DNA from 3 places in the Kosakonia calanthes genome. Region 2 is predicted to be linked to each of the others. Evidence: predicted binding sites of a transcription regulator. Region 2 holds the regulator's gene; each other region holds the start of a gene.
The links. The regulator sigma-54, encoded in region 2, starts transcription at its own class of promoters, with help from an activator protein. The targets are predictions, from matches to a motif close to GTTGGCACANNTTTCGCTNT.
Positions count from the first base shown of each region.

Region 1: a site for sigma-54 is predicted at 6,449-6,468, ahead of glnK (P-II family nitrogen regulator). Genes of this name have one in related genera too.
Region 3: a site for sigma-54 is predicted at 8,730-8,749, ahead of hypA (hydrogenase maturation nickel metallochaperone HypA). Genes of this name have one in related genera too.

Region 1 covers NZ_CP151800.1:3,519,417-3,529,973, forward strand. The annotation lists gene AAEY27_RS16565 (YczE/YyaS/YitT family protein) at 137-748, opposite strand; gene AAEY27_RS16570 (PLP-dependent aminotransferase family protein) at 833-2,254, shown strand; RNA gene ffs (signal recognition particle sRNA small type) at 2,414-2,510, opposite strand; gene AAEY27_RS16580 (MGMT family protein) at 2,676-2,987, shown strand; gene AAEY27_RS16585 (YbaY family lipoprotein) at 3,023-3,592, opposite strand; gene tesB (acyl-CoA thioesterase II) at 3,809-4,669, shown strand; gene amtB (ammonium transporter AmtB) at 4,739-6,025, opposite strand; gene glnK (P-II family nitrogen regulator) at 6,057-6,395, opposite strand; gene AAEY27_RS16605 (SmdB family multidrug efflux ABC transporter permease/ATP-binding protein) at 6,652-8,430, opposite strand; gene AAEY27_RS16610 (SmdA family multidrug ABC transporter permease/ATP-binding protein) at 8,423-10,186, opposite strand; gene AAEY27_RS16615 (Lrp/AsnC family transcriptional regulator) at 10,239-10,557, opposite strand, start outside.
Region 2 covers NZ_CP151800.1:584,943-595,499, reverse strand. The annotation lists gene mlaB (lipid asymmetry maintenance protein MlaB) at 1-14, opposite strand, end outside; gene mlaC (phospholipid-binding protein MlaC) at 11-649, opposite strand; gene mlaD (outer membrane lipid asymmetry maintenance protein MlaD) at 666-1,217, opposite strand; gene mlaE (lipid asymmetry maintenance ABC transporter permease subunit MlaE) at 1,222-2,004, opposite strand; gene mlaF (phospholipid ABC transporter ATP-binding protein MlaF) at 2,012-2,824, opposite strand; gene AAEY27_RS02655 (calcium/sodium antiporter) at 3,055-4,029, shown strand; gene kdsD (arabinose-5-phosphate isomerase KdsD) at 4,043-5,029, shown strand; gene kdsC (3-deoxy-manno-octulosonate-8-phosphatase KdsC) at 5,044-5,610, shown strand; gene lptC (LPS export ABC transporter periplasmic protein LptC) at 5,607-6,182, shown strand; gene lptA (lipopolysaccharide ABC transporter substrate-binding protein LptA) at 6,151-6,711, shown strand; gene lptB (LPS export ABC transporter ATP-binding protein) at 6,718-7,443, shown strand; gene rpoN (RNA polymerase factor sigma-54) at 7,492-8,925, shown strand; gene hpf (ribosome hibernation promoting factor) at 8,948-9,235, shown strand; gene ptsN (PTS IIA-like nitrogen regulatory protein PtsN) at 9,316-9,807, shown strand; gene rapZ (RNase adapter RapZ) at 9,853-10,557, shown strand, end outside.
Region 3 covers NZ_CP151800.1:1,053,482-1,064,038, forward strand. The annotation lists gene AAEY27_RS04940 (M20 family metallopeptidase) at 1-411, opposite strand, end outside; gene AAEY27_RS04945 (LysR family transcriptional regulator) at 539-1,453, opposite strand; gene AAEY27_RS04950 (nitrous oxide-stimulated promoter family protein) at 1,670-2,014, shown strand; gene AAEY27_RS04955 (TOBE domain-containing protein) at 2,244-2,672, opposite strand; gene flhA (formate hydrogenlyase transcriptional activator FlhA) at 2,964-5,039, opposite strand; gene hypE (hydrogenase expression/formation protein HypE) at 5,088-6,098, opposite strand; gene hypD (hydrogenase formation protein HypD) at 6,095-7,216, opposite strand; gene AAEY27_RS04975 (HypC/HybG/HupF family hydrogenase formation chaperone) at 7,216-7,488, opposite strand; gene hypB (hydrogenase nickel incorporation protein HypB) at 7,479-8,351, opposite strand; gene hypA (hydrogenase maturation nickel metallochaperone HypA) at 8,355-8,702, opposite strand; gene hycA (formate hydrogenlyase regulator HycA) at 8,902-9,369, shown strand; gene AAEY27_RS04995 (4Fe-4S dicluster domain-containing protein) at 9,467-10,075, shown strand; gene hycC (formate hydrogenlyase subunit 3) at 10,072-10,557, shown strand, end outside.

The DNA.
Region 1 (10,557 bases), 1.9 Mb from region 2:
TTCAGAGGGTTCTGACAAGAAAGCGATCGGTAAGTGTTACAGATAGTCTGCCAGCCGACGTTGTTGCAGTAGGTGGTTTTCGGCGTGGCGTTCTGGATCGACTGGCTTAATTGCTGCTGATAAGTCTGCTGTAAATTTAGGTTACAGGCTCGATCTTCGATTCAGGCTTTACGCGCGGTTGATGGCGAAACCACGGCAGGCAAATTTGAATCAGCGGGCCGATGGTTACTGCGTAAAGCACCGTGCCCACACCCACCGTCCCGCCCAGTAACCCGCCGATCAACAACACGGAGACTTCAATCGCCGTGCGGATACTGCGCACAGACCAGCCGGTTCGCGCGTGAACGCCGGTCATCAGCCCGTCGCGCGGCCCGGCGCCAAAACCCGCGCCAATGTACATGCCGGTCGCGAGGGCATTGACCGCCACGGCGCAAACCAACAGCGTACTGCGGGCCACCAGCGAGTCGAGTGTGGGGATCAACATCAGTGCCGCATCTGCCGCAAGGCCAATCACAACCACATTACTGAGGGTACCAAGCCCCGGCTTCTGGCGCAGTGGGATCCAGAATAACAACACCAGCGCGCCGGTCGCGATCATCACCGTGCCAATGTCCAGCGACAGCAATTTCGCTACGCCAAGATGGAACACGTTCCACGGATCGGCGCCCAAATCTGCGCGGACAAACATCGCAGTGGAAACACCGTACAGGGTTAAACCAATATAGAGTTGCAGTAATCGACGTAGCATGGTTGTTCTCCGGTTGTACAGGGTTCCATCTTTACCGGAAATGGCATTATGATTAATGTCCAGTTTTCAGATAGTGGACTGCATATGTCATCTCGTCGCTTTGGTAGCCAATCCCTGCAACGCCTGTTAGGCCACTGGCAACAAGCCTCTTCCCGCACGCCATTGTGGCGTCAACTTGCCGACGCACTGCGTTTGCTGATCCTCGACGGCAGGTTGGTGCTGGACACGCGCTTGCCCGGCGAGCGAGAACTGGCATCGACGCTGGAAGTGAGCCGCACCACGGTTGCCAGCGCGCTGGCGCACTTGCGCGACGAAGGCTATCTCGAAAGCCGCCACGGGAGTGGCTCGCGGGTGATCTTGCCGGACAGCCGCGTGATCCCCTCGCTGAGCACAGCCGGTACGTCGCTGGATCTGTCGACTGCCGCGCTCAGTGCCGGGCCGGAAATTCATCAGGCTTATACCCACGCCTTAACCTCAATGACGCACTATTTATCGCAGACGGGCTACAGCCAGCTTGGCTCGCTGGCGCTGCGCGAAGCGATTGCCGCGCGTTATACCGCCAGGGGATTGCCAACGCGCGCCGATGAAGTAATGGTGGTCAATGGCGCACTCAGCGGGCTGGCGCTGGTGTTACGCATGTTGACCGGCCCTGGCGATCGCGTGGTGGTCGATCACCCGACCTATCCGCTGGCCGTGGCCGCCATTCAGGGGGCGTCGTGCAGGCCGGTTGGCGTGTCACTCCCGCAAACCGGTTGGGACACCGACGGTTTTGCCGCCACACTTGCGCAAACCGCGCCGCGCCTTGCTTACGTAATGCCGGATTTTCACAACCCCACCGGGCGTTGTATGGATATTGCCACGCGTCAAACCATCGCCGCGATTGCCGCGCGCACCCGCACCACGTTGGTGGTGGATGAAACCATGGTCGATCTCTGGTACGAAACGCCCCCACCGCCACCGCTGGCGGCCTTCGATCCGCAAGCGTCGGTGATCACCCTCGGTTCGGCGGGGAAAACGTTTTGGGGCGGGCTGCGTTTGGGGTGGATCCGCGCTTCATCGCGCACCATTGCCACCCTCGCGCAGACGCGCGATACCCTCGATTTAGGCACACCGCTTATTGAGCAACTGGCGGCGCAGTGGCTGATGGAAAACGAACACAATTTTTTACCGGCGCGCAGAGCGATGCTGAAAGCGCGCCGCGATCGCTGTGGCGCACTGATGCGCGAACATTTCCCGGACTGGCGCTTCGAGACGCCGGAAGGTGGCCTCTCCTACTGGATAGAGCTGCCCGACAGGCTGGCAACACAGTTTGCCGCGCGCGCCGAAACCATTGGCATCCACCTGGGCGCCGGAACACGCTTTGGTCTTTCCGGCGCTTTTGAACGCTACTTGCGCATTCCTTTCGCGCTGGAATCCACCGGGCTGGAGAGCGCGCTACTGCGCCTCAAACCGCTGTGGATGGCGCTGAATAACACGGAACCCACCGTAAAACGCAGCGTGGTGTAAAGAGCACGTCTTCGCGGTATTACCAAAAAAGAATTTCCCGGAAGTGCAGGTTTCAGACAGCATTGTTCATCCGTCGGATGGCGGGAAAGGAGGAATTGCGGGGTATTTACGTTATGAGAAAACGTAGAAAAAACAGCGAGAAGCTTAAATGGGTGGGGGCCCTGCCAGCTACATCCCGGCACACACGTCATCTGCCCTGGCTGCTTCCTTCCGGACCTGACCTGGTGAACAGAGTAGCATTGCGGGAGAACCAACAGGGCCCCCATTGAGAGCGTTGTTACCCAACGCGCTGGCGCATTATCCCTATCCAGCCTGCCAATTGCAAGCCGCGCCCGGACGGATGCTGGTTTCTTGCGCAATTGCCTCTTCACAGCGGGCAAAACGCTGTTTATGCTGCCCCTTCTCCCTTCAGGACAAGGTTATGGATACGCAGGATTCTTTCCCACAACGGGTTTGGCAAATTGTTGCCGCCATACCGGAAGGCTATGTCACGACTTACGGTGATGTGGCAAAACTGGCCGGATCGCCGCGGGCGGCGCGGCAAGTTGGCGGCGTGCTCAAACGCTTGCCAGAAGGCAGCACACTGCCGTGGCATCGGGTGGTGAATCGTCATGGCCGCATTTCGCTGACCGGGCCGGATTTACAGCGTCAACGGCAGGCTTTACTGGCAGAGGGGATTGTCGTGTCGGGAAGCGGGCAAATTGATTTACAACATTACCGCTGGGTTTACTAAAGGCTCCTCTCCGCAAAGAGAGGAGCGCGAACACATTAGTACTGTGTCGGGGCCGGGGTGGCTTCAGACGGGTTAACCTGCGTTGGCGACGTTGACGGCACAGTGGTTGGCGCGCCACCGCTCTGTTGCAGCGGTACGGCGGTTTGCTGTACCGGTACCAGCGTCAGGTCAACTTTGGTACCGCCCTGGTTGATAACCGGCTTAACCGTATCGGTGATAAAGACCATCTTATCGTCGACGGTGATCGCCGCGCTCAGCAGGATACGGGCGTTCGGCTGAATGTCGGCCGGGTTAAACGGCAACACAAAGCTAAACGGCGCCTGTTTACCTTCGGTACGTACCGCTTTTTGCGCCAGCACTTTCGACGGCGCATCCGCCTGCGATGCATCAGAAACCGTCACGGTTAATACCGCATCCGGCGGCAGCGCCACTTTCTGGCGGATCCAAACGGAACCCGTCACGCTCGGTTGCGTAATCGCCGGTTTATTGGTTGCTGCAGGCGCATTCGGGTTAGGGGCAGGCGTCGGGATATCACTGCCTTTTTGGGCGCAAGCAGATAACGCGACTGCGACTGCTAAACCACTTAACATGTGCACGAGTTTCATTGATTTCTCCTTATCTTCAATGCACCAGCAGGCGTAGCGCCCGCCAGATGTGTGTGGCTAAACCATCGTAACCTGAACAAGTGTGGCACAGATGCCCGATATATTCCTGTAAACGCCCTTTCATTCAGATTATTGCACCCATCCGACCACTCACTTTTCCAGGTTATACTCATCCGATAATTCGCGCGGTCAGCCGTTATTTATTTGAGGAAATCTATGAGTCAGGCGCTATCTAATCTGCTGGCATTATTAAATCTGGAAAAAATTGAAGAGGGTCTGTTTCGTGGGCAGAGTGAAGACTTAGGCTTACGCCAGGTCTTTGGTGGCCAGGTGGTGGGTCAGGCGCTGTATGCTGCGAAAGAGACGGTTCCCGCCGACCGTTTGGTTCACTCCTTCCACAGCTATTTCTTGCGCCCAGGCGACAGCCAAAAACCGATTGTTTATGACGTGGAAGTGCTGCGCGATGGCAACAGTTTTAGCGCCCGCCGCGTGGCGGCAATCCAGAACGGGAAACCGATTTTCTATATGACGGCCTCGTTCCAGGCACCGGAACCGGGCTACGAACATCAGAAAACCATGCCGCCTGCGCCTGCGCCGGATTCGCTGAAGTCTGAAACGGAGATCGCCCGCGATCTCTCCCATCTGCTGCCGCCAGGCGTGAAAGAGAAGTTCCTCAGCGATAAACCGCTGGAGATCCGCCCGGTCGAGTTCCATAACCCGCTGAAAGGCCATGTCGCCGATCCGCTGCGCCAGGTATGGATCCGCGCCAATGGCGTAGTGGAAGAGGATTTCCGCATTCATCAGTATCTGCTGGGTTACGCGTCGGACTTCAACTTCCTGCCGGTGGCATTGCAGCCGCACGGTGTGGGTTTCCTGGAACGCGGTATGCAGGTCGCGACGATCGACCACTCCATGTGGTTCCACCGCCCGTTTAATATGAACGAGTGGCTGCTTTACAGCGTGGAGAGCACGTCGGCGTCGAGTGCACGCGGTTTTGTGCGCGGTGAGTTTTATACGCAGGATGGTGTGCTGGTCGCCTCCAGCGTGCAGGAAGGCGTGATGCGTAACCGCAGTTAACGCCGCCCCAAAAGGAAAAGCCTCCAGATTTGGAGGCTTTTTTATGCTCAGGAGTTAACTCAAACAGGATCAGGCGTTGTAGGCGTTTTCGCCGTGGCTGTTGACGTCCAGGCCTTCACGCTCTTGATCTTCCGGTACACGCAGACCCACGGTCATGTCAGCCAGTTTGTAACCGATAAAGGCCACAACACCGGACCACACGATAGTCAGGGCGATACTTTCCAGCTGCACCAGCACTTGATGGCCCATGGTCACGCCTTCTGCGAAGCCCACGCCGCCCAGTGAAGTCGAGGCGAAGATACCGGTCAAGATACAACCCACGATACCGCACACGCCGTGCACACCGAACACGTCACAGGGGTCGTCAACGCGCAGCATACGTTTCAGCGCCGTCACACCCCACAGACCCGCCAGACCGGCAACCAGGCCGACAATCAGCGCGCCGCCAACACCGACATAACCACACGCCGGGGTGATACCGACCAGGCCAGCGATGGCACCGGAGCATGCGCCCAACAGTGACGGTTTACCGCGCACCACCCACTCACCGAACACCCAGGCGAGGATGGCGGCAGCGGTCGCAACAACGGTGTTCACGAACGCCAGCGCAGCGATTTCGTTAGCGGAACCCGCAGAACCGGCGTTGAAGCCGAACCAGCCAACATACAGGATTGCGGTACCGGTGAAGACCATCGGCAGGTTATGCGGTTTAAACGCTTCTTTGCCAAAGCCCACACGTTTGCCAATCAGGTAGGCACCGACCAGGCCCGCGATAGCGGCGTTGATGTGCACAACGGTACCGCCTGCGAAATCCAGCGCGCCGTGGGCTGCCAGCAGACCGCCACCCCACACCATGTGCGCAATCGGCACATAAGAGAGCGTCAGCCACACCACCACAAAAATCAGCACGGCGGAGAAACGAATACGTTCAGCCAGCGCACCGACAATCAGCCCGACGGTAATACAGGCGAAAGAGCCCTGGAACGCGACGTGAATGTACTGATAGATGCTGCCCATCACGGCGGTCAGTTCGATGTTTTTTAGCATCGCCCAGTTGAAGCTGCCGAAGAAGCTGTTGCCCTCGCCGAACGCCAGCGAGTAGCCATAAACCACCCAGAGAATGCAGACCAGCGCGAAGGTAACAGCAACCTGCGTCAGCATGGAAAGCACGTTTTTACCGCGGATCAGGCCGCCGTAGAACAGAGCAATACCTGGAATTGACATGAACAGCACCAGCGCGGTGCAGATCATCATAAAACCGTTATCGGCTTTATCGGCGACAGCGGGAGCCGCCATTGCAAGGCCAGGCAACAGAGCGAGCGTTGCAAGCGTTGTTTTTAATGTTGTGTTTTTCATTGTTCCAATCCCTATCACTGTGTGCCAGGTATTACAGTGCCGCTTCGTCGGCTTCGCCGGTACGAATACGAATGACGCGTTGCAGTTCGGCAACGAAAATTTTACCGTCGCCAATTTTTCCGGTGTAGGCCGCTTTGCTGATGACATCAATGACTTCATCAAGCTGATCGTCAGCGATCGCCACATCAATTTTCACTTTTGGCAGGAAATTGACGCTATATTCCGCACCACGGTATAGCTCGGCGTGACCCTTCTGACGCCCGAAGCCTTTCACTTCGGTCACGGTCAGCCCTTGAATACCTATAGAAGACAGTGCTTCACGAACGTCTTCGAGTTTGAATGGTTTAATCACCACGGTAACCAGCTTCATACATTCTTCTCCAGTCGAAATTCGATAATGGCCGCAGCTAACACGCAGGAGGTATTGCAAGCGGTGTGCCAAAAGTGAAAAGCGCGTCGATTTCAGCGCAGGGTGGAGAAGGGGCAAGGAATGGATGACGCAGAAAAATACAGGGCTGCCGTTCGGAATGTTCCCAACAACGAAAAACGCACCATGACAGTGCATGATGCGTTACATTTTTGCACCAACAGAGGTTACTGTTGGCCAGGTGCTTAATTTTGGTGCATTACGCGATCAATGACTCTTCACGCTCGCTGGCCGCCAGCTCTTCACCCGCTAATTGCAGTTGATACATCTGGAAATAACGGCCTTTCGCAGCCAGCAATTGTTGATGCGTCCCCCGCTCAACCGCCTGCCCACGGTGCAGCACCAGAATGGTTTCTGCCTCGACAATGGTCGACAAACGGTGCGCGATCACCACAAGTGTCGTGTGCTCACGCACCGCCGCCAGCGCGTGCTGAATCGCCTGCTCGGTACCGGAGTCGATATTCGCCGTTGCTTCATCAAGGATCAGGATCTGCGGCGCGTCGACCAATACGCGCGCCAGCGCCAGCAACTGTTTCTGTCCAACGGAGAGATTGTTGCCCTGCTCGCCCAGCCGCGTATGGATACCGTCGCTCATGGCGCGAGCCAGATGCGCCAGTTGCACGGTTTCCAGCGCCTGCCATACCTGCTCCTCACTGATATCACGCCCCAGCGTGACGTTGGCGAAGAAGCTGTCCGCCATCACTACCGGATCCTGCTGAACCATCGCCACCCCTTTGCGCAGTACTGAATGCCCCAGCGCGGAGAGCGGACGTCCGTCGAGGCGGATCTCGCCTTTTGTCAGCGGGTAATAGCCCATTAACAGACTGGCGAGGGTGCTTTTCCCGCTACCAGTGTGCCCGACCAGCGCGACAAAACTGCGCGGCGCGACCTGCAAAGAGATGTCCTGCAACACCAGTTGAGCTTCGCGATAAGCAAACGAGACATTGTCGATATCAATCGCCCCGCTTTTTAACGGCGTCTGATCATCACCGTAGGTCTGGCGCGGCCTGTCCATCAGTTCAAAGACGCGCTCACCGGCGACCACCGCCTGTTGCAACATCGACTGCTGCGTCGTCAGCTCAATCAACGGTTCATTCAGGCGGCCAAGATAGCTGATAAAGGCATACAGCACCCCGACTTCCACCGTACCGACAGAAGAGAAACCAAACAGCATCAGCAGCCCACACAGCACCAACGCGGAAAAGAGGCTCAACAGCGGGCGCAGCAGAAAGCCGTCGAGGCGCAGGGTTTGCATGCGCGCCAGATAATGCGAGCGGCTGGCGTCGCCCATGCGCTCGCCAAAACGCGCCTGCTGGCGAAACTGCTGGATAACGCTCATGCCGTTGATGATTTCGTTAAAACCGTCGTTGATGTCAGCAAGATAGGCGCGCATCCGGCGCACAATCGGCGTGCTGTAGCGCTGGTAAATCAGCATCACGATCAGCACGGCCGGGAAAATCGCCATCGCCACTAGCGCCATGCGCCAGTCGAGGCTGAACATAGCGACCAGCATCGCGCCAATCAGCGCCGCACTGCGCAGCACGGTCGCGACCACGGTGACGTAGAGGTCGCGGATCACTTCGGTGTCGTTGGTCACGCGGGAGATAATCTGCCCAACCGGCTGGGTATCAAATTCGCTCAGCGGCTGGCGCAGCGCGGCATCCATCACATCGGTGCGCAATTGTTGCACCACGCCAACCGCCGCCTGGTTAAACAGCAAGGCTTGCGCGTAATGCAGCAGCGCCGCCAGCAGTTGCAGACCGATATAGACCGCCGCTAAACCCGCCACCAGCGCCACCGGCAAATAGCTTTTCGCCACCATGTTATCGATGAAATAACTGATCAGCGCCGGGCCAGAGACTTCGGCGATTGCCGCGACCCACAACATCAGCACCGCTTTGATCAGCGGTTTGCGCCACGGTTTGCCGTAGACCAGCAAACGTTTCAGGGTTGGCCACTGGCGGGTGAAATTACGCATCGGCGTCCTCCTGCGGCGTATCATCCAGCGCGGCTTCCAGTTGCTGGTAGCGATACATATCGCGATACCAACCCGGCTGGCGCGCAAGCTGTTCATGTTGACCGCGCTGGGCGATATGACCATGTTGCATAACGATAATCTCACTGGCTTCGGTCAGCGCAGACAGGCGGTGCGCGCTGATAATCACGGTACGTCCTTCGCCCCACTGGCGCAGGTTATGCAAAATCTGGTGTTCGGTGCGCCCATCCACCGCCGATAGCGCGTCATCAAGGATCAAGATTTCGGCGTTGAGCAACAGCGCGCGGGCAATGGAAATACGCTGTTTTTGCCCGCCGGAGAGCATCACGCCGCGCTCGCCCACTTCGGTGTCGTAACCTTGCGGCAGGCGCAGAATGTCATCATGCACGCTGGCGAGTTTCGCCACATGTTCGATCTCTTCCTGTGTCGCCCCCGGTTTGCCGAGCGCAATATTGCTGCCGACGGTATCGGAGAATAAAAATGGCGTCTGGTTTACCACTGCCAGGCGGCTGCGCCAGGTATCGAGTTTGAGGCGTTGTAACGGAATATCGTGAAAACGAATATCGCCATTATCGACATCGAAATGGCGCTGAATCAGCGACAGCAGCGTACTTTTCCCGGCGCCGGTTGGGCCACAAATGCCCAGCATCTGACCGGGTTCCAGCGTCGCGCTGACATTGCTCAACACTGGGGCGTGCGTCTGCGGGTAGCTAAATTCGCGAATCGCAATAGTCAGCGTACCGCGCGCGGCGGGCGCCGATTCGCTGCCATCATTGACCACCGGCGCTTCCGCCAGCATGTCGCGAATACGGCTGTAGGCCGCGCTGCCGCGTTCGACGATGTTAAACATCCACGCCAGCGCCAACATCGGCCAAATCATCAACCCCAGATACATAGTGAAACTGGTTAATTCACCGAGCGTCAGAGTGCCATTCACCACCATCCAGCTACCGCCGCCAATCGCCAACATGTTCGCCATGCCGATGGCGATATAAATCGTCGGATCAAAACGCGCATCGACGCGGGCGACGCGCATATTTTTTGCGCCGGTATCGGCTGCTTCGCTCGCGAACAACGCCGACTGGCGATCTTCCAGGCCAAACGCTTTAATCATGCGAATACTGGTCATACTCTCCTGGGTGCGATCGTTTAACGACGAAAACGCCGCCTGCGCGGCTTTGAAGCGGTTGTGCAGTTGATCGCCGTAACGCTTGATGACCAGCGCCATGATCGGCATCGGTAACAGCGACAACAGAGTTAACTGCCAACTGATTTGCGTGGACATCACGATCAGCACCACGCAGCCCATCACCAGTGAATCCACCAGCGTCAGCACGCCTTCGCCGGCGGCAAACACCACTCTGTCGACATCGTTGGTAGCGCGCGCCATTAAATCGCCGGTGCGGTGGCGCAGGTAAAATTCCGGATGCTGGCGGCTAAGCTGGCGGTAAAAATCTTCCCGCAGCTCGACGGCCAATTGATAAGACGCGCCAAACAGCCAGACGCGCCAGACATAACGCAGCAAATACGTGACCACCGCGACGATCACCAGCACGGCAATCCACATCCACACCTGTTGGCTGGTGAAGCGGTGTTGAGTAACGCCATCGACAACAATGCCCACCACTTTGGGCGGGACTAACTGCAAGATGGCAATAATGATAAGTAAGGCGACGGCACCGAGATAGCGTTGCCATTCCCGACGAAAATACCAGCCTAACTGAGCAAATAATCGCACGCGGTTACATCCTGAACGTGATTTTCCGGCGGTCGGTTAACCGCCGTGGGGGTTATTCAATGGGCAAAGCCGTGGTGTATTTTATCTGTTCCATGGCGAAGCTAGAAGTGACATCTGACAGACCCGGCACGCTGTTAACCAGTTTCTTGTAGAAATCATCATAGCGTTTCATATCCGCCACCTGGACCCGCAACAGGTAATCGTACTCCCCTGCCATACGCCAAAAGCCTAGCACTTCTGGCATGTGCGTCACTTCACTGACAAAACGGCCATACCAATCACTGCTGTGATGTTGGGTTTTAATCAGTACAAACGCCGTTAAGCTTAAGCCCAGTTTTTCTGCATCCAGCACCGCCACGCGACCGAGTAAA
Region 2 (10,557 bases):
AACTGCTGGGTCATTGTTTTTTCTCGTCCAGGGTGATTTTCTGGCGGGAAATAGATTTCAGCTCAGCAGTCAGACCGTCGATGCCTTTGGTTCGCAGCAGATCGCTCCACTCATTCTGCTTGGTGGTGATCATACTCACCCCTTCCGCGATCATGTCGTAAGCCTGCCAGTTACCGCTTTGGGTATTTTTACGCCACTGGAAGTCCAGGCGTACCGGCGGGCGGCCATTGGGATCGACAATGGTGACGCGGATCGGCACGATCGTCGCGTCGCCCAGCGGTTGCTCAGGCGCAATTTGATAAGTCTGACCATGGTAAAGCGCCAGCGCCTGGCCGTAGGCCTGTTTCAGGTACTCACGAAAGGCAGTGAAGTAGGCTTCACGCTGCGCCGGAGTCGCTTCTTTGTAATAGCGTCCCAAAACCAGCGCACCAGCATATTTCACCTGCACATACGGCAATAATTCTTGATCAACAACTTCACGCAGATAATCCGGGTTTGCCCGGATCTGCGGCTGCTCGTTTTTAAGTCGATCAAACGTTTTCTTTGCCGCATCTTGCATGGCGGCGTAAGGGTTACTTTGGTCGGCAGCGAAAGTGGTGCCAAGCGGTGCAACAACCAGTAGAGCAACCATTAATAGACGTTTAAACATGCGTCTGTTCTCCTCGTTAATTTGTCTGACCAGCAGACGGTGCCGCTTGAGTATTCCCTTCATCTTGCGCGGGCGCATCGCCTGAATTCTTATTGTCACCGCCTTTACTGTTGTAAAGGAATTGTCCAATCAGATCCTCAAGCACCATCGCGGACTTAGTGTCCTGGATTGTGCTGCCTTCTTTAAGCATAGATGTTCCCATCTCAGGATCGTCAAACCCGACGTTCAGCGCCAGGTATTGCTCGCCCAGCAAACCGGAAGTTCGGATAGCCAACGAGCTTGTATCAGGGATTTGGTTATAACGATCTTCGATATCCATCGTGACACGTGGAAGATAGGTTTTCGGATCAAGAGCAATATCAGCAACGCGGCCAATCACCACCCCGCCGATGCGCACCGGCGAGTTCGCTTTCAAACCGCCAATGTTGTCGAACGTCGCATAAACACGGTACGTCGGTTCTGTACGGATTGAGGCGACATCTGCCGCTTTCAGGCAGATAAAGAGCGCGGCCAATAACGCCAGCAGGAGGAAAACGCCGACCCAAATTTCACTTTTTTTCGTTTGCATGAACTCAATTCCCAAACATCAATGCGGTGAGCACAAAATCAAGGCCGAGCACGGCCAGCGAGGAGTGCACAACGGTACGTGTTGTTGCCCGGCTGATCCCGGCCGAAGTCGGGATCGCATCGTAACCGTTAAACAACGCAATCCAGGTCACGGTGATAGCGAACACCACGCTTTTAATCAGGCAGTTAGCCAGATCCCTACGCAAGTCGACGGCGTTCTGCATCGCGGTCCAGAAGAAACCTGTATCAATGCCTTTCCAGTTAACGCCAACCAGTGAACCACCCCAAATGCCAACCGCGACAAAGATAATTGTCAGCAGCGGCAACGAGATAACGCCGGCCCAAAAGCGTGGTGAAATAACCCGTCGCAGCGGATCGACCGCCATCATTTCAAGGCTTGAAAGCTGCTCTGTGGCACGCATTAAACCGATCTCGGCGGTCAGCGCTGAACCTGCGCGTCCGGCAAACAGCAGCGCGGCAACCACCGGCCCCAGCTCGCGCAACAGCGACAGCGCCACCAGCATACCGAGGCTCGTTTCTGCGCTGTAAGTGGTCAGCACCAGGTAACCCTGGAGGCCGAGCACCATACCGATAAACACGCCGGAAACGATAATGATGAGCATCGACAGCACGCCGACATTATAGAGCTGGCGTATCAGTAGCGGCGCATGCTTGCGAAACTCCGGCTTGCCAACCACCGCGTTGAAGAGCATCAAACCAGCGCGCCCGAACGTCGCGATCGTTTTGATCCCGCGATGTCCAAGCGCTGCCAGTGCATTTAACAGCATGAGCGTCTTAACTCCCTGTTTCTAATAAATCTTGCTGGTACTCGCCAGCAGGATAGCGGAATGGCACCGGACCATCAGCAATGCCATCAAGGAACTGACGCACGCGAGGATCGCTATTTTCCTGTAACCCTTGCGCGCTGCCGTGGGCGACAATTTTCCGGTCCGCAACAATATAGGCATGATCCGCGATGCTCAATACTTCGGGCACGTCATGGGAGACCACGATACAAGTGACCCCCAGCGCGCTGTTCAGTTCGGAAATCAATTTGACCAGCACGCCCATGGTGATCGGATCCTGGCCCACAAAGGGCTCATCAAACATGATCAGATCCGGCTCCAGCGCGATTGCCCGCGCCAGCGCAGCCCGTCGCGCCATACCGCCTGAAAGCTCTGAGGGCATCAGTTTTGCCGCGCCGCGCAAACCGACCGCTTCCAGTTTCATCATCACCGTGCTGTGCAGAAGTGCCGGTGGCAACGTGGTGTGCTCACGCAAAGGATAGGCGACGTTGTCGAAAACGTTCATATCGGTGAACAGCGCGCCGGATTGAAAGAGCATGCTCATTCTTTTGCGCACGGTGAACAGACGCGAACGCGTCATCGCCGGCACGTTTTCGCCATCGAATAAGATTTCGCCGCTGTCAGGCGGGATTTGCCCGCCAATCAGGCGCAGCAATGTGGTTTTACCGATCCCTGACGGCCCCATGATGGCGGTGATTTTACCGCGCGGTACCGTCAGTGAAATGTTGTCGAAGATGGGGCGGCTGCCGCGAGAGAAGCTGACGCCACGAACATCGACCAAATCCGCCACTGTCTGGCTCATTTCCTCTTCCTTATAAGCCCTGTCGGCTGCAAGCATGACGCTTGATAACATCACGAACCCAACATTTTTACAGAATATTACCTGCTGAGGTTAGCGAAAGCTGGCATTTGTTTTACTTTTGAGCCGCATAAAGTCAAAATTAGGAATCATTACGCTACGCGGAAATCCCGGTGTTACCCGGCATGGCAGCCTGCGGACCGGCAAAATTATACCTTAAGAAAGGACTTTAGATGCTCTTAGCGACGGCGCTATTGATAATTGGTTTACTTCTGGTGGTCTACAGTGCCGATCGTCTGGTGTTTGCCGCGTCGATTCTCTGCCGCGCATTAGGCGTCCCGCCGTTGATTATCGGCATGACCGTGGTCAGCATCGGCACGTCGCTGCCAGAAATCATTACTTCCGTCGCTGCGGCGATGCATGGCCAGTTGGATCTGGCTATCGGCACCGCCATCGGTTCAAACATCACCAATATCCTATTAATCCTCGGCGTTGCCGCCCTGTTGCACCCTTTTACTGTCCATTCCGATATTCTGCGTCGCGAATTGCCGCTAACCTTAGTAGCCAGCCTGTTGGCGGGGGCTGTGCTATATGATGGTCAGCTCACGCCCATTGACGGCATCTTTTTACTGTTATTAGCCGTGCTATGGCTGGTGTTCATTGTTAAAATTGCCCGCCTGGCTGAACGCCAGGGCAACGACAGCCTCACACGTGAGCAGTTAGCCGAACTGCCGCGCGATGGCAGTTTGTCGGTTGCCTGCCTGTGGCTGGGCGTCGCATTAATTATTATGCCGATGGCAACGCGCATGGTGGTGGACAACGCCACCGTCGTCGCAAACTACTTCGCCATCAGCGAACTCACCATCGGCCTGACGGTTATCGCTATCGGCACTGGGCTTCCTGAGCTGGCAACGGCCATTGCGGGTGCCCGCAAAGGTGAAGACGATATCGCCATTGGCAATATCATTGGCTCCAACATATTTAACATCGCTATCGTGCTGGGCTTGCCCGCATTGATAGCGCCAGGCAGTTTCAACCCGATGGCGTTCACGCGTGATTATGGGGTGATGTTGCTGGTCAGCGCCCTTTTCGCCCTTATCTGCTGGCGGCGTAAGCAAATCAGCAAAGGCGTTGGCGCGCTGTTGTTCGGCGGGTTTATCTTATGGCTGGCGATGCTCTACTGGCTGTCGCCGCTTTTGACTGGATAATCGGATACGCACTATGTCGCAAATAGATTTGCAGCCGGGTTTTGACTTTCAACAAGCAGGCAAAGATGTCCTGGAGATTGAACGTGAAGGCCTCGCACAGCTGGATCAATACATCAATCAGGACTTCACCCAGGCATGTGAAAAAATGTTTTACTGCGCCGGAAAAGTCGTCGTAATGGGGATGGGCAAATCCGGTCATATCGGCAGAAAAATGGCGGCGACCTTCGCCAGCACCGGCACTCCCTCGTTTTTCGTGCATCCCGGCGAGGCCGCTCATGGCGATCTGGGGATGGTCAGCCCCCAGGATGTGGTGATTGCGCTATCTAACTCCGGCGAGTCCAATGAGATCCTCGCGCTGATCCCGGTGCTCAAACGCCTGAAAGTTTCCCTGATTTGCATTACCAGCCGCCCGGAAAGCAGCATGGCGCGCGCGGCGGATATTCATCTGTGCGTAAAAGTGCCGAAAGAAGCTTGCCCGCTGGGTCTTGCGCCGACGTCAAGCACCACTGCCGCGCTGGTCATGGGTGATGCGTTAGCCGTGGCGTTACTGAAGGCGCGCGGTTTCACCGCCGAAGATTTTGCGCTCTCCCACCCCGGCGGCGCACTGGGTCGTAAACTGCTGTTGCGCGTTAATGACATTATGCATACCGGCGATGAGATCCCTCATGTCAGCAAAGAAGCCAGCCTGCGCGATGCGTTGCTTGAGATCACCCGTAAAAATTTGGGTATGACGGTTATCTGCGATGATCTGATGAAGATCGAAGGCGTCTTCACCGATGGTGACTTGCGTCGCGTGTTTGATATGGGTGGCGATGTGCGCAGTCTGGGGATTGCTGATGTCATGACGCCCGGCGGCATACGTGTACGTCCGAATATCCTGGCGGTCGATGCCCTGAACTTAATGCAATCCCGACACATTACCTCCGTCATGGTTGCCGATGGCGACCAGTTGCTGGGTGTGTTACATATGCATGATTTGCTGCGCGCTGGCGTGGTGTAAAGAAGGACATGAGAATGAGTAATGCTGGCGCGTCGCTTGCCACCTGTTATGGGCCGGTAAGCACGCAAGTCATGGAAAAGGCGGAGAAAATTCGCCTGCTGATCCTGGATGTCGATGGCGTCTTATCCGATGGGCTCATCTATATGGGCAACAACGGCGAAGAGCTAAAAGCGTTCAACGTTCGCGATGGTTACGGGATTCGCAGCGCGCTCACTTCCGGCATTGATATTGCGATCATTACCGGACGTAAAGCTAAACTGGTAGAAGACCGCTGCGAGACGCTGGGGATCGCGCATCTGTATCAAGGTCAGTCGGATAAACTTTTCGCTTACCGGGAGTTATTGACCAAGCTGGCGCTGACACCCGAGCAAGTGGCCTACATCGGCGACGATTTGATCGACTGGCCGGTGATGGCGGAAATTGGCTTAAGCGTTGCTGTGGCCGATGCGCACCCGCTGCTGCTGCCACGCGCGGATTACGTCACGCGTATCAACGGTGGTCGTGGCGCAGTGCGTGAAGTTTGCGATTTACTGCTGCTGGCGCAGGGCAAGTTGGATGAGGCCAAAGGGCAATCAATATGAGTAAAACCAGACGTTGGGTCATTATTTTGCTGGCACTGGCCGCACTGGTACTGATTGGTATTAACCTCACCGCTCAGGATGAGCCGGAACAAGCCGCCACCAATAGCGCGGATCCGACGTACAAGAGCAAACACACGGATACCGTGGTCTACAGCCCAGAAGGCGCGCTGAACTATCGCTTGATCGCGCAAAACGTCGAGTATTTTTCCGCTGAGGGCATTAGCTGGTTCGCCCAGCCGGTATTAACAACGTTCGATCAGGACAAAGTGCCGACCTGGTCTATCAAATCGGATAAGGCAAAGCTGACCGAAGACAGAATGCTTTATCTTTATGGACATGTTGAAGTCAACGCGCTGACCGCAGATGCACAACTTCGAAAAATCACCACGGATAACGCCCAGATTAACCTGGTAACGCAGGATGTTACCTCCAACGATCAGGTCACGTTATACGGAACTACATTTAATTCCACCGGCCTGAAAATGCGCGGCAATTTACGCAGCAAAAACGCCGAGCTGATTGAAAAGGTTAGAAGCTCCTATGAAATTCAAAACAAACAAACGCAGCCTTAATCTTATCCTGGCCAGTACGCTTTTGGCCGTCGCGCTTCCGGCACTCGCCGTGACCGGGGATACCGACCAGCCTATCCATATCGACTCCGATCAGCAGTCGCTGGATATGCAAGGCAACATTGTCACCTTCACCGGTAATGTCGTGGTGACGCAAGGGACGATCAAAATCAACGCCGATAAAGTCGTCGTCACGCGCCCTGGCGGCGAGCAAGGCAAAGAGATCATCGACGGTTACGGCAATCCCGCAACGTTCTACCAGATGCAGGACAACGGCAAACCGGTGAAAGGCCACTCTTCGCAGATGCATTACGAGCTGGAAAAAGATTTCGTCGTGCTGACCGGTAACGCCTACCTTGAGCAGTTGGACAGCAACATTGCTGGCGACAAAATCACCTATCTGGTGAAAGAGCAGAAAATGCAAGCGTTCAGCGAAAAAGGCAAACGCGTGACCACGGTACTGGTACCGTCGCAGTTGCAGGACAAGAGCAATAACTCCGCCACCGCTCCGGCGCAAAAAAAGAGTAACTAATTCGTTATGGCAACATTAACTGCAAAAAATCTCGCCAAGGCTTACAAAGGCCGTCGCGTGGTTGAGGATGTTAGTCTGAGCGTTAACTCAGGCGAAATTGTCGGGCTGCTTGGCCCTAACGGTGCAGGTAAAACCACCACTTTCTATATGGTTGTGGGGATTGTGTCGCGGGATGCGGGCAACATCATCATTGATGATGAAGATATCAGCCTGCTGCCATTGCATGCGCGCGCGCGTCGCGGCATCGGCTATTTGCCGCAGGAAGCGTCGATTTTCCGCCGCCTGAGCGTCTACGACAACCTGATGGCGGTGCTGCAAATTCGTGATGATTTAACCGCCGAACAGCGTGAAGATCGCGCCAATGAGCTGATGGAAGAGTTCCATATCGAGCATCTGCGCGACAGCATGGGCCAATCGCTTTCCGGTGGCGAACGTCGACGTGTGGAAATTGCTCGCGCGCTGGCGGCGAACCCGAAATTTATTTTACTCGATGAGCCATTTGCGGGCGTTGACCCAATTTCGGTTATCGATATTAAACGTATCATTGAACACCTGCGCGACAGCGGCCTGGGCGTGTTGATTACTGACCACAATGTTCGCGAAACGCTGGCAGTGTGTGAACGTGCTTATATCGTCAGTCAGGGGCATTTGATCGCGCACGGCACACCGCAGCAAATCCTTGAAGACGAACACGTTAAGCGCGTATATCTTGGGGAAGACTTCAGACTCTGATAGGGTAGGGTTTATTGACGTTTTTTGTCGGAGAGTGCTGCTCTGAATATGAAGCAAGGTTTGCAACTAAGGCTTAGCCAACAGCTAGCCATGACGCCACAACTGCAACAGGCCATCCGTCTGTTGCAGTTGTCCACGTTGGAACTTCAGCAGGAACTTCAGCAAGCGCTGGAGAGTAATCCGCTGCTGGAACAAACCGACCTTCATGAAGAAGTGGATAACCAACAAACCCAGGAAAACGAAGGCCTGGACACCGTCGACGCACTCGAACAGAAAGAGATGCCCGACGAGCTGCCGCTGGACGCCAGCTGGGATGAGATTTACACCGCAGGCACCCCTTCCGGCAGCAGCAGTGATTATATTGATGACGAGCTGCCGATTTACCAAGGCGAAACCACGCAATCTCTGCAAGATTATCTGATGTGGCAGGTGCAACTGACGCCGTTTTCCGATACTGACCGCGCTATCGCGACCTCCATTGTTGATGCCGTTGACGATACCGGTTATCTCACCGTGTCGCTGGAAGAGGTGCTGGAAAGTATGGGCAACGAAGACGTCGGTCTTGATGAAGTGGAAGCGGTGCTCAAGCGCATCCAACGCTTCGACCCGGTCGGCGTGGCGGCGCGGGATCTGCGCGACTGCCTGTTAGTGCAACTTTCCCAGTTCGCGAAAGACACGCCGTGGTGTGAAGAAGCCCGGCTTATCATCTGCGATCATCTGGATCTGCTCGCCAATCACGATTTCCGCACGTTAATGCGCGTCACGCGCCTGAAAGAAGATGTGTTGAAAGAAGCGGTCAATCTGATCCAATCTCTGGATCCGCGCCCTGGTCAGTCGATCCAAACTGGCGAACCGGAATATGTCATTCCTGATGTGCTGGTGCGCAAGCATAACGGGCGCTGGACCGTGGAGTTAAACTCCGACAGTATCCCGCGTCTGCAAATCAACCAGCAATATGCCGCAATGGGCAGTGGCGCGCGTAATGACGCCGACACGCAGTTCATTCGCAGTAACTTGCAGGAAGCGAAGTGGTTGATCAAAAGCCTGGAAAGCCGCAATGACACCCTGTTACGCGTCAGTCGCTGCATTGTCGAGCAGCAACAAGCGTTCTTTGAGCAGGGTGAAGAATTTATGAAGCCGATGGTGCTGGCAGATATCGCCCAAGCCGTCGAGATGCACGAATCCACCATTTCCCGTGTGACGACGCAGAAGTACCTGCACAGCCCTCGCGGCATTTTTGAATTGAAGTATTTCTTCTCCAGCCATGTGAATACCGAAGGCGGCGGCGAAGCTTCGTCCACGGCTATTCGCGCACTGGTGAAGAAATTGATCGCCGCAGAAAACCCTGCAAAACCACTGAGCGACAGTAAGCTGACGACCATACTTTCCGATCAGGGAATTATGGTGGCGCGGCGCACCGTCGCGAAGTATCGAGAATCTTTATCCATTCCGCCGTCAAATCAGCGCAAACAGTTGGTTTGACCCAACCGATAAGGAAGACACTATGCAGCTTAACATCACAGGACAAAACGTCGAGATCACCGATGCTCTGCGCGAATTTGTGAACAGTAAATTCGCCAAGCTCGAGCAGTATTTCGAAAGGATCAATCAGGTCTATATTGTGTTGAAAGTGGAGAAAGTGACTCACATCTCGGATGCCACCTTGCATGTCAACGGAGGTGAATTGCATGCCAGTGCGGAAGGGCAGGACATGTATGCTGCTATCGATGGTTTAATTGATAAACTTTCGCGGCAGTTAAACAAACATAAAGATAAACTGAAACAACACTAATTGTCCGGGCGTCCGTCTGGCGCGTTGCACCCCGCCGCAACCCGGCTGGGTGCTGGCTTCGACGCCGCTTAGGTGAAATTATGATGAATAACGATTCCGCTCTTCAACTGAGCAATGTCCTTAACCAGGAATGTACCCGTAGCGGCGTTCACTGCCAGAGTAAAAAACGTGCTCTGGAAATCATCAGTGAACTGGCGGCAAAACAGTTGGGTCTGCCGCCGCAGGTCGTCTTCGAGGCGATCCTTACGCGTGAAAAAATGGGCAGTACCGGCATTGGTAACGGTATCGCCATTCCACACGGTAAGCTCGAGGAAGACACGCTGCGCGCCGTTGGCGTTTTTGTGCAACTCGAAACGCCCATTGCTTTCGACGCTATCGATAATCAACCCGTCGATCTGCTGTTTGCGTTGTTAGTACCAGCCGATCAAACCAAAACGCATCTACATACGCTTTCGCTGGTCGCCAAGCGACTGGCGGATAAAACCATCTGTCGGCGCCTGCGCAGCGCGCAAACTGATGAAGAGCTGTATCAGATAATCACGCAGACGGAAGGCGAGAGTGATGATGCGTAACGGGGTAACACGCTTTTTATCAGTCGTTCTGAGGAGAAATGGCCCATGGTCCTGATGATCGTCAGTGGTCGTTCGGGTTCAGGGAAATCCGTGGCGCTACGTGCACTGGAAGACATGGGTTTCTACTGTGTCGATAACCTGCCGGTGGTGCTGTTGCCTGAGTTGGCGCAAACGCTCGCCGACCGTCAGATTTCCGCCGCCGTCAGTATCGACGTGCGTAACATGCCGGAATCACCGGAAATCTTTGAGCAGGCAATGAGCAATCTGCCGGAGGCCTTCTCTCCGCAACTGTTGTTTCTTGATGCTGACCGTAACACGTTGATCCGCCGTTATAGCGATACGCGACGCCTGCACCCGCTCTCCAGCAAAAATCTGTCTCTGGAAAGCGCCATCGATGAAGAGAGTAATTTGCTGGAGCCGCTGCGTTCCCGCGCGGACCTGATTGTCGATACCTCGGAAATGTCAGTGCATGAGCTGGCTGAAATGCTGCGTACGCGCTTGCTCGGCAAACGCGAGCGCGAACTGACCATGGTCTTTGAGTCCTTTGGCTTCAAGCACGGTATTCCGATTGATGCCGATTATGTCTTTGACGTTCGTTTCCTGCCAAACCCACACTGGGATCCGAAATTGCGCCCGATGACCGGCCTCGACAAACCCGTCGCGGCGTTCCTCGATCGGCACACCGAAGTGCACAACTTTATCTATCAGACGCGTAGCTACCTCGAACTGTGGCTGCCAATGCTGGAAACC
Region 3 (10,557 bases), 470 kb from region 2:
CACGCGCCCCGGCGTACCCGTCTCTTCCAGCCAGGCTTTCAGCGCGGTTGCCGCCAGCATCGCGCCGGAACCGAGCAGATTGTGCCCGCAGCCGTGACCGTTGCCGTTACCCGGCAGCGGCGAGTAGTGCGCGACGCCGGAGGCCTGGCTCAGGCCGGGCAGGGCGTCATATTCGCCGAGAAACGCGATAATCGGCCCGCCTTCACCGGCTTCGCCCATCACTGCCGTGGGGATGTCCGCCACATTTTCCGTGACGCGAAAACCGTGCGTTTTTAGCATCGCGGTGTGTTCCGCCACCGAGCTGTATTCGGTGTAGCAGATTTCCGGCATGCCCCAGACTCTGTCGCTCAGATCGCAAAAATCCTGCTGGTGTTTCTCTACCCATTTCCAGACTAACGCTTTGTTTTCCATGGTGCTCCCCAGTTTGGTTGGTCGGGATGACGTAACATCGCTGTGCCACCACAATGAGGTAAAAAGTTTCCAAAAGGCCAATGAGCAATTCACACCGGCTATTCCGTTTTTGCATAGTCTGCCGCCATCAGGCGGCATGCGCGGTTTCACTCTGCTGGATCAACTGCCAAAGTTGTTCCGCTTGTGGGTTGCGCAGCACCGGCTGTCGGTAAAGTCGGATGGCGAGGGTGATCTCCCACTCGCTGCTGCCGGCGCGCACCAGCGATCCGTTCGACAACTCTTCATGCACCAGGCTTAACGGCAACCAGGCGACGCCGCCACCTGCCAGCGTCATTGCTTTCAGGTTGGCTGACATGCCGTTTTCATACACCGCCTCCAGCGGCAGAGGATGTTCGCCGAGCATCTGCGCCAGCGCGTGGGCAAAAAACGAGTGGTTGCCGTAGCTCAGCCACGGAATCGGCCGCCCGTCAGGGTTGATGGGGTAGAGCGGCTGGCCGCCGCTGTCCGGGCGACAAACCGGGATCGCCCATTCGCGCCCGAGTGGGATCATGGGATACGGCGCAAGCTGGTGGATCAGCGACACCGCGTCGTGGGCATAGGTGAGCAGAAAGTCGGTTTCGCCACTGTGCAGAGTGGCGATGTGCTCGACGAAGCTCGGTTTGGAGTTGCACATGCGGATGTAACCCAGCTGCTGTTGCAGGTTCAGGCGCTGGATCCAGTCCGGGAAAAAGGTCAATGACAACGTGTTGAGCATGGCGAAGCGCAGCACCGCCGTGCGTGATCGAAAGCGCTGGTTGAGATCGTGGCGCAAATGGGTCATTGAGAAGACCGTTTCGCTGGCGGTGGCGAGAAAGCTTTCGCCCTCTGGCGTCAGGGTCACCGGGTAGGTTTTGCGATCGAATAACGGCACGCCCAGCCACTCTTCCAGTTGGCGAATGCGGCGGCTCAGCGCGGATTGGGTGATATGCCGCTCATCGGCGGCGCGCGTGAAGCTAAGACTGCGGGCAACACTGAGAAAATCTTCAAACCATTTCAATTCCATAGCGATACCTTGCGAAATGAATGGGAAAACGTCTCTTACATGAAACGAAGGTGATCAAGGCAAGAAACGCGCCACTCTTGCAGGCGGGCGCTGGTGGGGGCTGCGGGAAAGGGAAGGGAGGCCAGCCCCCATCATTGCGCAGGAAATGCACTAATGGGGTGCAACGGTGGGATATTAAGTTGTATTATTTATGCATCTTAATTATTGGTGGTGTGTATGTCTGGTCCACGGATCCTGCGGGAAAAATTGACTATCCGAAAGATGATTGCGCTTTACCAGCGTGCCTGTCCGGATGCGGTCAGCAGCGCGGCGCATTACGCGGATTTGTACGCCTATGCCGAGAAACGGCTGGATAAATGCGTGTTCGGCGAGAATAAACCGGCCTGCAAGCAGTGCCCGGTACACTGTTACCAGCCCGCGAAGCGCGAAGAGATGAAGCAGATTATGCGCTGGGCCGGCCCGCGTATGTTGTGGCGGCATCCGATATTGACGGTGCGCCATTTGATTGACGATAAACGCCCGGTCCCCGAGTTACCGGAGAAATATCGGCGTAAAACGTGATTTGTGGGTTTGTGGATTTGTGGATTTGTGGGTTTGTGGGTTTGTAGGCCGGATAAGGCGCTAGCCGCCATCCGGCGATTATGTCACTGTTATGGAATTATCCCGTTCACCGCAATGAGGTTTATTGGGATAACCGTGCTGGTGGTGAACGGAACCCTTCCACCGGATTCAAAACGCCTGATGGCGCTGCGCTTATCAGGCCTACGAATTTTTCCGACCTACAACGCCATCATTCGCGCGTGGCAATCAAAATCGCCGAGGCTTTGATCAACGCAATCACCCGCTTGCCCTGCGCCAACGGCATCTCTTGCAGGCTCTCATTGGTCACTACCGCCACCAACTCAAAACCGGCATCGGTTTTCACATGCACCGTGGCATTCACCGCGCCTTCGGTCACCGCACTGATCTCGCCAGCGAACTGGTTGCGTGCCGAAAACTTTAACCCGCAATCTTCGGTTGCCAGCGTTACCCACGGCGCTTTAATCAGCGCAATCGCCTCTTTACCCGGCGCCAGCCCCAGCGCGACTTTACTGCTGGTGGTGACAATCGCCACCAGCTTCGCGCCACCGTCGAGGGTTAATTCCACTTCATCATTGACCGCGCCGTGCGCCGTTGCGCTGACCTTGCCCACCAACTGGTTACGTGCTGAAACAGCCATATTGCCTCCGTCATATAGGGGGGGAAATACATTAGCATAGCGGGAAATCGCCGGATGGCGACTAACGCCTTCTCTGGCCTACAAAAGCCATAAAAGCGCGCTGCGAGTAGGCCCGATAAGCGCAGCGCCATCGGGCGTTTTGCCGGATGGCGACTAACGCCTTATCCGGCCGACGAAAACCATAAAAGTGTGCCGCGAGTAGGCCCGATAAGCGCAGCGCCATCGGGCGTTTTGCCGGATGGCGGCTAACGCCTTCTCCGGCCTACGAAAACCATAAAAGCGTGCCGGGTCTCAACCCAACGTGTCTTTATCAATCCCCAGCCGTTTCATGCGCGAGAGCAGCGTCGTGCGTTTCAGCCCCAGCCGCTGGGCTGCGCCTTTTGGTCCGGCGACCACGCCGTTGGTTTCGCGCAGCACGCGGAGAATCAACTGGTACTCATCTTCCCCGTCGCGCGCCACTTCCGCCGGTTGCGCAACGGGCGCTTGCGGTACGGCGACTTCCGCCATCGACAACTGCAACACATTGCCGCGCGTCAGCAGTACAGCCCGTTCAATCACGTTTTCCAGCTCGCGCACATTGCCCGGCCACTCCATCGCGCTCAGCACCCGCAACGTTTCCGCCGGAATACTGTCGATGTTGCGCCCCAGCTTGCGGGCGATTTTGAAGGTAAAGGCTTTCACCAGCAGCGGAATATCTTCCGGGCGCTCGCGCAGCGGCGGCAGATGGATCGGGAACACATTCAGCCGGTAATAAAGATCGCTACGAAACTCGCGGTCGGCGACCATTTGTTTCAGATCGCGATTCGTCGCAGCGATCAGCCGTACATCGGTGCGGATCAGCTTATTACTGCCGAGCCGCTCAAACTCCTGCTCCTGCAATACGCGCAGCAGCTTCGGTTGCAATTCAAGGGGCATATCGCCCACTTCATCAAGAAACAGCGAACTTTTATCCGCCAGTTCAAAACGACCAATGCGTTGAGCGCTGGCGCCGGTAAACGCCCCGCGTTCATGGCCAAACAGGTCACTTTCCAGCAACCCGGCGGGCATGGCCGCGCAGTTCATTTTCACCATCCGGCGGCTATTGCGATCGCTCAGGTTGTGGATGGCGCGGGCGATCAGCTCTTTCCCGGTGCCGGTTTCGCCAAGGATCAGCACCGTGCTGTTGCTCGGCGATACCATTTCCACCTGCTTGAGCACGCGAAACATCGCTTCGCTGCGCCCGATAATTTCGCCAAACTCGCTGTCGACATTGTTGAGCTGCTCGGTCAGCGCCAGGTTTTCATCCACCAGCCGCTCTTTCAGGCGGTGGATCTCCTGGTAGGCCAGCGCGTTATCCACCGCAATGGCGATGCGCTCGGCAATCTGGCGCAACAAGTTGAGGTTCGCCTGGGTAAACACCTCTTTCTGGCACTGCGCCAGTTTCAGCACGCCGAGCAGGTTTTTGCCCGACATCAGCGGCAGCAGGCACAGCGTCTGGATTTGGTTACCCCAGGTTTCAAACAGCATGCGCTCATAAGGCGCGAGTTTGTCGCGTTCGTGCAGGTTGAGCAGCAGCATCTCTTTGCTCTGGAATACCCGCTCGGTCAGCGTGCCCGCTTCGTCGGCTTCCTGCGTGTCGTGGGTCGGATCCGTCTCATCCAGATAATGGGTGGAGTAGATGGTCAGTTTGCCTTTACGGCTGCCGCGCAGCACTAAGCTAATGGCGTCAATACCGAAGTAGTAGTGGATCTCTTTGGCGACTTCACTCACCAGTTCATCCATATGCAGCCGGGAAAGCACGGCGTTGGTGATGGCGACAAGAATGCGAAAATCATCACGCTGCTGGCTGAGCGATTCATAGTCCGGTGCCTGGTTTTCGTGATTTTGTAACTGCTCAGCGACCACGGCGACCAGTTGCGTCAGGGTATTGAGCCGGTCGAGTTCCCGCTCGCTCCACGGCTGATCGTGATGGCGAAAGAATTCGCAGCCGCCAAAAATTTGCCCCTCCGCCGCCAGCGGCAATAACGCGTAATGCGCAAACGCGGGGTAAATGTCGCTTTGCGCGATAGCAGGCCAGGTCTCGTTAAAAATGTGCGCGGTGCAGTGCAGCGCCTGCGGGTGAGAGAGAATATGCCGCACCGGCCCGTTTGCCAGTAGCGCTTTGTCGCTGTGTTGCGCGCCGTTGTCGGGCGTTTGCACCGCGTAGCGGCTGGCGCGGTGGCTGTCGGCGTGCCACAGCACAATCGCCGCGCTGTCGGCCAGCGCCGCTTGCCGGGCCAGGCGCGTCAGCGTCTCGCTCAGTGCTGCCATATCCGGCTGCTGTAATAAAATCCGTGTGATATCGAACAACCCTTGTTGCCCGAGATCGCTCATCGGTGTATACGCCATTTTGCTCATCCAGGAACACACCAAACGGTGTGAAAAAAATAAAAAAAGCTAGCAGATCCGCGGCAGCGGTTCCGCATGGGGTAAATCTAAAAGGCGTTTCACGCCATAAAGCCCAGCCAACCGAACACCTTTGCGTTCGACCACTTCACCAATCATTGCTGCGTCGCGCCCTAATGGGTGAGCGCGTAATTGTGCCAGCGCCTGCTCTGCGGCCTCGCGCTGTACGGCAATCACCAGTTTTCCTTCGTTGGCAAAATTCAGTGCATCCAGCCCCAGCAGTTCGCAAACCCCGCGCACCGCCGGTTTTACCGGTAAATCCCGTTCATTCAATTCAATGCCATAACCGCATGCGGCGGCAAACTCATGCACCACCGCGTTGACGCCGCCTCGGGTGGCATCGCGCAGGGCTTTGATGCCGGGAATATCGCGCAGCGGCTGGATTAACGGCGTTAATACCGCGCAGTCGCTGGCCAGTTCACCGTCCAGCCCCAGCCCTTCGCGCAGGTTCAAAATGGTCGCGCCGTGGTCGCCCAACGTGCCGCTGACCAGCAACACATCGCCAGGCGCAAGGGAACTCGCCGCCCAATGAACCGTGGTGGGGATGGCGCCAATCCCGGCGGTGTTAATAAACAGTTTGTCCGCCGCGCCGCGCTGCACCACTTTGGTGTCGCCGGTGACAATCGCGATATCGGCGCTGCGCGCGGTGGCCGCCATGCTTTCGACGAGGGTTTTCAGCGTCGCCATCGGCAAGCCTTCTTCGAGAATAAAGCCGCAAGAGAGGTAACGCGGCGTCGCGCCGCTGACGGCAATATCATTCGCGGTGCCGCACACCGCCAGCTTGCCGATATCGCCGCCGGGGAAAAACAGCGGATCGATAACATAGCTGTCGGTGGAGAAGGCCAGCCGGTCACCGCCTGCGGCAAGTGTGGCTAAATCGAGGCGCGCCTGATCTTCCTGCTCCGCCAGCCACGGGTTGGCGAAGGCTTCTAAAAAAAGCTGGCTGATTAATTGCTGCATGGCCTGGCCGCCGCTGCCGTGCGCCATCTGCACTTCATTCATGCTTCATACTCCTGAGCGCGATATTGATACCAGGCCGCGCAGGCGCCTTCTGATGAAACCATCAGCGCGCCAAATGCGCTTTGCGGGTTGCAAGTGCTGCCAAACAGCGGGCACTGGTGCGGTTTGCATCTGCCGGTCAGTACATCGCCGCAGCGCGCGCGCGGATCGTCATAGACTTGCTGCATCGCCGGGCGAAAATGCGCTTCGGCATCGAAACGCCGGTATTGCGCTGTCAGATGCACGCCGGATTCGCCAATCATTCCCAGCCCGCGCCATTCGCTGTCGCCGCTGACCGCAAACACATCGGCGATGGCGGCCTGCGCCAGCCGGTTGCCTTCATCTGGCACTACGCGGCGATACTGGTTTTCCACCTGGCTGTGGGCAGCGATTTTCTGCTCGACCAGCATCACCACGCCCTGCAGCAGATCAAGCGGCTCGAAACCGGCGACCACCAGCGGGCGCTGAAACTCATCGGCAATAAACGTATAGGCGTCGGTGCCGATCACCATGCTGACATGGCCTGGCGCGAGGAACGCGTCAATGCCGTTATCCGGCTGCTCAAGCAGGCTGCGCAGCGTGGGGATCAACGTAATGTGCTGGCAGAAGAACCAAAAGTTGTCGAGATTGCGGGCTTTCGCCTGTTGCAGCGTAATGGCGGTGGCGGGCATGGTGGTTTCAAACCCGAGGCCGAAGAACACCACTTTGCGCTGCGGATTTTTTTCCGCCAGCGCCAGCGCGTCCATCGGCGAATAGACAATGCGCACATCCGCGCCGCGCGATTTGGCCTGCAATAACGAACCGTTTTTCCCCGGCACGCGAATCGCGTCGCCAAAGGTGCAAAAAATCACCTCCGGGTGGCTGGCGATCTCGACGCAGGTATCAATACGCCCCATCGGCAACACGCAAACCGGGCAGCCAGGGCCGTGGATAAACTCAATGTTTTCCGGCAGTAATTGGTCGAGGCCGAACTTGAAAATGGCATGGGTATGGCCGCCACACACTTCCATAATGCGCAGCGGGCGTTCAGGCGTGTAAGAAAGATGTGCCGCCCGCTCGCGCAGGTGGGCGATAAGCTGCATCACCTGTTCCGGGGCGCGGTATTCGTCGACAAAACGCATTATCGCTCCTCGCCATACAGCAGTGCGCCGACATCGGGTTCGACATCGAACATGTTTTGCAGCGCCGCCAGCGTATCCAGCGCTTCGGCTTCATTGATGACGCTCATCGCAAAACCAACGTGCACCAACACCCATTGCCCAAGGCGTGACTCGCCGTTTTCGTCATGGCTGCCGACCAGCGTTAAATCAACATCGCGCTGAATACCGCTGACATCCACTTTGGCTTGCAGGCCGTCAATGGCGCAAATCTGACCGGGGACGCCTATGCACATCGTTGCGCCTCCAGCCAGTCGAGCCACGCGTCCATGCCGTCGCCTTTGGTGGCGGAGACCAGCAAAATTTCGATTTGCGGGTTCACTTCCCGCGCGTACGCGATGCACTGTTCGACGTCAAAAGTGAGGTAGGGCAGCAAGTCCACTTTGTTGAGCAGCATCAGCGAGGCGGCGGCGAACATATGCGGGTATTTGAGCGGTTTATCTTCCCCTTCGGTGACGGACAACACCGCCACTTTATGGCGCTCGCCGAGATCAAACCCGGCCGGGCAGACCAGGTTACCGACATTTTCGATAAACAAAATGCCGTGCTCATCCAGCGGTAGACGCGGCGCGGCATCGGCAATCATTTGCGCATCCAGATGGCAGCCTTTGCCGGTATTGACCTGAATGGCCGGTGTCCCGGTGGCGCGAATGCGCGCGGCGTCATTAACGGTTTGCTGATCGCCTTCGATAACCGCACAAGGCACGCGCGCTTTCAGGCGTTGAAGGGTTTCGGTGAGCAGGGTGGTTTTGCCGGAGCCGGGGCTGGAAACGAGGTTAAGCACCAGTTGCTGGCGGGCGGCGAAGCGGGCGCGATTGCGGGCGGCGATTTGATTGTTCTTATCCAGAACGTCGATTTCCACTTCCACCATCCGCCGCTGGCTCATGCCTGGCGCATGGGTTCCGGCTTCGCCGTGACCATAATGCAAATCGCCATTTTCCAGTTGCGTCGGGCGGAAATTATCGGTTTTCACCCCGGTGATTTTCAACGCCGGGCGCTCAGCCGGGGCGAAGGGCGCGCCGCGAAACGCAGAGTGGGGGTTATGTTCGTCACCTTCTATATAAAGGTTACCGTCCTGACAACCACATGTTGTACACATTGTTTACTCCTCAATTTCCAGTCGCTGAATTTGCATTCCGTCATCGGCGACGATCTGCAATTGGTCGCTGTGGCATTGTGGGCAGCGGCGCACTCGATGGCTAAGTAACGTCACGTACTGCTGGCAAGACTCGCACCAGCACTCCGCCTGTTGTTGTTCGATGTGCAGTGTACAACCTTCCGCCAGGCTGCCGCGGCAAACCAGATCAAAACAAAACGTTAAAGCGTCGGTTTCCACGCAAGAAAACGCCCCGACTTTGAGCCACACGCCGGTTACCCTTCGTGCGCCATTTGCCGTCGCCTGTTGTTCAATCACTTCCAGCGCTCGCTGGCACAGGGTTATCTCGTGCATAACGCCTCCTCATGGCTTTGCCGCCTTAATGCAATAACGGTGCCATCACCGGTTTAGTCACTGTGACGATGACGAACATGTCGAGATGGCACGTCGAAATATGCTGCTGTTTTATTTTATTTTCATAAAAATCAATTGATTAAAATTTGGCACGGATGATGCTTTACCGCCGTTGTTTCTATTAACCGGGTAAGCAGACATGACGATTTGGGAAATTAGCGAAAAGGCGGATTACATTGCCGGGCGACACCACCGCCTGCAAGAAGAGTGGCGCAGTTACTGCAACGCGCTGGTTCAGGGGATTACGCTCTCCAAAGCGCGCTTGCATCACGCCATTGGCTGCGCGCCGCAGCAGCAGCTCTGTTTTGTGCTGTTCGACCACTTCACGGTTTACATCACCCTGACCGGCGGCTTTAACGGCCACACCATCGAATACGCGATTGCCAACAAAGACAGCGACGACAAGCGTTTGATTGCACAGGCGCAACTGACCAGCGATGGCAACGTCGATGGCGCGTTCAGCGCCCACGATCGCGAAAAAGTGCTGGAACACTATTTGAGCAAAATCGCCACGGTTTACGACGCCCTATACACCGCGTTGGCTGCGGACACGCCGGTCAACCTCACTACACTGGTCAGCGAAAACGGTGCGCCCGCGCTGGCCTGAGATTGGGTGTCGACAGGTGTCGAAGTGACACAAGGCGCGACACGTTTCGTCATAAATGACCGCCCGTAACCCGGGTGAATCACCTGAGGATTAGCTGGTGAACCGTTTTGTAATTGCCGATTCCGCGCTGTGTATTGGCTGCCATACCTGCGAAGCCGCCTGCGCGGAGACGCACCGGGCGCAGGGGCTGCAAGCAATGCCGCGCCTGCGCGTCATGCGCAGTCAATATGAATCTGCGCCGCAGCAGTGCCACCACTGCGAAGACGCGCCCTGCGCGGGCGTTTGTCCGGTCAATGCCATTAACCGCGTCGATGGTGCGGTGCAGCTCAATGAAAGCCTGTGCGTCAGTTGTAAGCTGTGCGCGATCGCCTGTCCGTTTGGCGCTATCGAATTTTCCGGTAGCCGCCCGTTGGACATTCCCGCCAATGTGAATAGCCCAAAAGCGCCCGCTGCGCCGCCCGCGCCTGCGCGGGTCAGTACCTTGCTTGACTGGGTGCCGGGTATTCGCGCTATCGCCGTGAAGTGCGATCTCTGCCATTTCGACGCGCAAGGCCCGGCCTGCGTGCGCATGTGCCCGACCAAGGCGCTGCATCTGGTGAATAAGCGCGATATCGCCAAAGCCAGCCGCCGCAAACGCGAGCAAACCCTCAACACGGATTACGGCGATTTGTCGCTGTTCACGCAGCTAAACGGGAGCGCGAAATGACTCTTCTCTCTTTGCTCAGCGGCGCGGTGGCGGTGCTGATTTGCGCGGCGGCGCTGGCGTATTTGTTCACCCCCGCTAAGACGCTCAGCGGCCTGCTGGCCGGGGTTGGCGGCGCTGTCGGCTGCATGCTGGCAACGGCGGTGGGCGCGATGTCGCTGGTGGGCGCGCAAACCGTTACCGGTACGATGGCGCTGATTCACTATCACATTTTGGTGACGCCGCTCAGCGCCGTGTGGTTGCTGACCCTCGGCATCTGCGGCGCGGTTGTCAGCCTGTATAACATCGCCTGGCACCGCCATGACGGCGTGAAAACCAACGGCTTGCTGATGAATTTATTGCTGGCGGCGGCGCTGTGCGCGGTGAGCGCGGCAAACTTTGGCGCGCTGGTGGTGATGGCGGAAATCATGGCGCTCAGCGCGGTGTTCCTCACCGGTTGTAGCGAATCCGGCAAATTATGGTTTGCGATGGGGCGCCTCGGTACG